2 regions of the Desulfomicrobium norvegicum genome follow, and region 2 is predicted to be linked to the other one. Evidence: predicted binding sites of a transcription regulator. Region 2 holds the regulator's gene; the other holds the start of a gene.
What was found. The regulator HrcA, encoded in region 2, represses chaperone genes, less so after heat shock. The targets are predictions, from matches to a motif close to TGTTAGCACTCNNNNNNNNNGAGTGCTAACA.
Positions count from the first base shown of each region.

Region 1 (2,395 bases), on a different contig from region 2:
CTTCGCCACCGGTCAGGATGGCGATATCCTGCAGCATGGCCTTGCGACGCTCACCGAAGCCGGGAGCCTTGACGGCCACGACCTGCAGGGTGCCACGCAGCTTGTTGACAACCAGGGTAGCCAGGGCTTCGCCTTCGATGTCTTCGGCGATGATGACCAGGGGCTTGCCCATCTTGGCGGCCTGCTCCAGAACGGGGAGCAGTTCCTTCATGTTGGAGATCTTCTTTTCGTTGATCAGAATCAGCGGAGAATCCATCTCGCAGACCATCTTGTCAGGGTTGGTCACGAAGTAGGGGGACAGGTAGCCGCGGTCGAACTGCATGCCTTCGACGACGTCCAGGTTGGTCTCCAGACCCTTGGCTTCTTCAACGGTGATGACGCCTTCCTTGCCGACCTTGCCCATGGCTTCGGCAATGATGTTGCCGATGGTGGCATCGTTGTTGGCGGAAATGGTGCCTACCTGGGCAATTTCCTTCTGATCGCGGGTGGGCTTGGCCAGCTTGTCCAGGCTCGCGATAACGGCTTCAACAGCCTTGTCGATGCCGCGCTTGATGGACATGGGGTTGCGACCGGCGGCAACCAGCTTGATGCCTTCGGTGAAGATGGCCTGGGCCAGGATGGTGGCGGTGGTGGTGCCGTCGCCTGCGATGTCGGAAGTCTTGGAGGCGACTTCCTTGACCATCTGGGCGCCCATGTTCTCGAACTTGTCTTCCAGTTCGATTTCCTTGGCTACGGTCACGCCGTCCTTGGTGATGATGGGGGAACCGAAGGACTTCTCGATGACAACGTTGCGGCCCTTGGGTCCGAGGGTGACCTTGACGGCATTGGCCAGGGTGTCCACGCCGATTTTCAGTTTTTCACGGGCCTTGGCATCAAACTTGATAATTTTAGCAGCCATGTGTGCGTCTCCTTGAATTCTTAAAAATTAGGCTTCGATAACAGCGAGGATGTCGTCTTCACGCATGATGAGGAGTTCCTCACCTTCGATCTTGATCTCGGTGCCGGCGTACTTATTGAAGATCACCTTATCGCCGGTCTTGACGCCCATGGGGATCTGCTTTCCGTCTTCGGCGACCTTGCCCGGACCGGCGGCAACCACTTCACCCTTGATGGGCTTTTCCTTTGCGGAATCGGGGATGATGATGCCGCCTTTGGTTACCTGCTCCTCTTCGAGACGCTTGACCAGAATACGGTCGTGCAGTGGTCTGAGTTTCATGTTTTTCCTCCAAGATGTTTAAGAATTTCTTCCGTGTAGATATTTTTTTTGGCACTCGGCAAGCCTGAGCGCCAAAACGCGGAACTGAAAATGTAACTCAAGTTCCGCGCGAGACAGAGGCCCAAATAATCCCTGCCACAGTGAAGTCAAGGGACGAAGCCAAAAAAAAATTCATTCCTCGCCAAACCGGGCGGCTTGTGATTCGGATCAAGGCAGGCTATGCATTTCGCCTCACAACCGCCACCACCGCCCGCTTAAGGGCTGACCGCAAGACCGCTACAAGGACATCCCCATGCTCGACATCAAATTTATCAGATCAAATCCGGACGAGGTCAAAAACGGACTGCGCAAACGCCGCAGCAAGCTGGACCTTGAACCTTTCCTGGCCATCGACCAGAAAAGGCGCGACCTGCTCCTTGAGGCAGAAGACCTGAAAGCCCGTCGCAACCAGGCCTCCGGCGAGATGGCCCGGATGAAGAAGGCCGGCGAGAACGCCGATACCCTCCTGGCCGAGCTTGGCATCATGTCCACGCGCATCAAGGCCCTGGACGAGGAGCTCAAGGACATCGAGCAGCAGACTTCGGACTGGGTCATGTCCATTCCCAACGTCCCGCACTCCTCCGTGCCCGAGGGCGTGGACGAGGCGGACAACCTGGAAGTGCGCAGCTGGGGCGAGAAACCCGCCATGCCCTTCGCCCCCAAGGAGCATTGGGAGCTGGGCACGGCCCTGGGCGGACTCGATTTCGAGACCGCGGCCAAGATCACGGGCAGCCGCTTCGTGATCCTCAAGGGATGGGCGGCCAAGCTGGAGCGCGCGCTGATCAGCTTCATGCTCGACGTGCAGACCCTTGAAAACGGCTACGACGAGGTCATGCCCCCGGTCATCGTCAACCGCGAGAGCCTCATGGGCACGGGACAGTTGCCCAAGTTCGAGGAAGACCTCTTCCATCTCGAAAACACGAGCTACTATCTCATCCCCACGGCCGAGGTCCCGGTGACCAACATCTACCGCGACACGACCCTGGCCGAATCCGCGCTGCCCATCGCCCACTGCGCGTACACCGCGTGCTTTCGCTCCGAGGCGGGCTCCTACGGCAAGGACACCAAGGGCATGATCCGCCAGCACCAGTTCGACAAAGTCGAGCTGGTGCGCTTCGTCCACCCCGACTCATCATATAA
Region 1 is NZ_FOTO01000013.1:1,206-3,600, reverse strand. It holds gene groL (chaperonin GroEL) at 1-898, opposite strand, end outside; gene groES (co-chaperone GroES) at 926-1,216, opposite strand; gene serS (serine--tRNA ligase) at 1,509-2,395, shown strand, end outside.
Region 1: a site for HrcA is predicted at 1,263-1,293, ahead of groES (co-chaperone GroES). Genes of this name have one in related genera too.

Region 2 (2,395 bases):
TCCTTGAGCATGCGCACGGCCTTGTTCGAGTAACGTTCCGGCTTGTGGCTCGCTCCGAGCACCGCGACAATCTGTGCCATGGCCTCAGGCTCCCGCCTTGCGGCTGACCATGACCTTGGCCGGACGCAGCAGTCTGTCCTTGAGCATGTAGCCCTTCTGCAGCATCTGACAGACCGTGTTTTCCCCGACATCGTCCCGCTCGACCTGCCCCAAGGCCTCGTGGCGCGCGGGATCGAAAGGCACATCCACTTCGGCGATCTGCTCCAGCCCATGCTTCTTCATCGTGTCGAGAAAAATGTTCATGGTCATCTCGACGCCCGTGACCAGATCCTTGCAGGCCTCGGTCTGCTTGCCGTGGGCCAGGGCCAGGTCGAGATTGTCCATGACCGGGATAATCTCCTCGAGGATGGCGGAGGTCGCGAATTTGAAATAGTCTTCCTTTTCGCGCAGCAAACGCTTCTTGAAATTCTCACTGTCCGCCAGGACGCGCAGGTTGTCTTTTTTGAGCTCCTCCACGTCGGCCAGGGCCTGGGCGTACTTCTCCTCCAGGGTCAGCTCCGGCGTTTCTTCGGTCTGCATTTCGGTCTGCACTTCTTCCGGGTTCTGGCCCTCTTTTTCCTTATTGGACATGAAAAACTCCTGATCCTTGAAATATTTGATAAAACGCTTCACGAATATCCTTAGAAGCGGGATTTGAGGCACTGACTAAGTATTTGAGCGGCAAAGTCAACCATGGGCATGATGCGTGCGTAGTTCATGCGCACCGGCCCAAGCACTGCCAACGTTCCGTGATTGGTGGAAAAAGCGCTGTAGGGAGAGGCCACCAGCGAGCATCCCGCGAGTCCGGGCATGTCCTGGGACAGGCTGACCGAGACGGACTGGCTGGCCGAGGTCTTGTCCAGGAGTTCAAGCAGGCGCGAACGCTCCTCGATGAGTCGCAACAGCTCCTGGATGGTCTCCAGCTCCGTGAATTCGGGCTGATCCGTGAGATGGCTCGCGCCACCGACGAAAACCTCGGGCTGTTCTTCCTCGGCCAGGGCTTGCGCGGCCAGTTCCCAGGCCCGGCGATAGGCATCCAGCGTTTTGCGCACGTTGTGCAGCTGACGCTCGATCTCACCGCGCACCTCATGGGTGGTGCGGCCCTCGAACAGGCTGTTCAGGTAATTCCCGTAGCGCACAAGCTCGTCGGCGCTCAGGCTCTCGTCCATCTGCACCAGACGATTGCTGACCAGCCCGCCCTGCATGACCAGCACCGCCATGATCATGCCCGGCCGCAAGAGGACGAAATCTATCTGCCGCCAGCGGGCCAGATCCTGACGCGGAGCCATGATCACGCACACCTGACGGGTCAGGGACGAGAGGGTCCGGACGGCGCGACGCAGGACCTGGGGCAAATCCCCCGCGCCCGGCTGGATGTGGTCGTGCAGGCGGGACTGTTCCCTGCGCGGCAGGGGCCCGAGCTTTAATACCTCATCGAGATAATAGCGAAAAGCCGGAACCGTTGGAACCCGCCCGGCGGACGTATGCGGCTGTTGCAGATATCCTTTCTCGGTCAGGGCGGCCATGGTTGACCGCAGCGACGCGGGGCTCAGTCCAAGGCCCACGGCCAGAGCCTGGGACGACACGGGCAGGGCGGACTCCACATAGGTCTCGACCACTGCGGTGAGGACTGCGGTTTCGCGCTTGCTCAGGATCATGACAGGCAATCTTCCCGGGAGAAAAGAAATTCGCGCAGGGCCTGCACCCACGGACGCGGAGCAATGCCCGTCACGGCCGTGAAGGCGCTCAGGTCCAGGACCGAATACGCCGGACGGCAGGCCTTCTGGGGGTATTCGGACGAAGGGATGGGCTTGATCCGGCAGGCCAGATCCGCCCCCCGGACGGCCTCCGTAGCCAGTTCGCACCAGCTTGCCTGTCCCGCGTTGGCCAGATGAAAGATGCCCGTCGCGCCCTTGTCCAGCAGCGCCAGCGAACCGGCGGCCAGATCTGGGGTGTAGGAGGGGCTGCCGATCTGGTCGTGGACCACGGAAAGCTCCGGCCGCGTCGCGGCCAGCTCCAGGATGCGGGTCACGAAATTGGTCTTGCACGGTCCAAAAAGCCACGAAGTGCGAATGATGAGCAGATTCGGCAGATCAAGAGCCAAAAGTTCCCGCTCGCCCAGCAGCTTGGTCTGGCCGTAGACCGAACCTGGCGCGGGCTGATCCCCGGGGGCGTAGGGACTTGTCTTTCTGCCGTTGAAAACGAAATCCGTGCTGTAATGGACCAGGAAAACCCCGGCGTTCTGCACGGCCTTGCCCAGAACCAGCGGCAGCTGCCTGTTCAGTCTGGAAGCCTCGGCCGGTTCGTCCTCGGCCTGATCGACCTTGGTGTAGGCCACCGTATTGAAAAGCACCGT
Region 2 is NZ_FOTO01000003.1:111,968-114,362, reverse strand. It holds gene BMZ24_RS06340 (CoA-binding protein) at 1-80, opposite strand, end outside; gene grpE (nucleotide exchange factor GrpE) at 85-630, opposite strand; gene hrcA (heat-inducible transcriptional repressor HrcA) at 681-1,697, opposite strand; gene rfbD (dTDP-4-dehydrorhamnose reductase) at 1,694-2,395, opposite strand, start outside.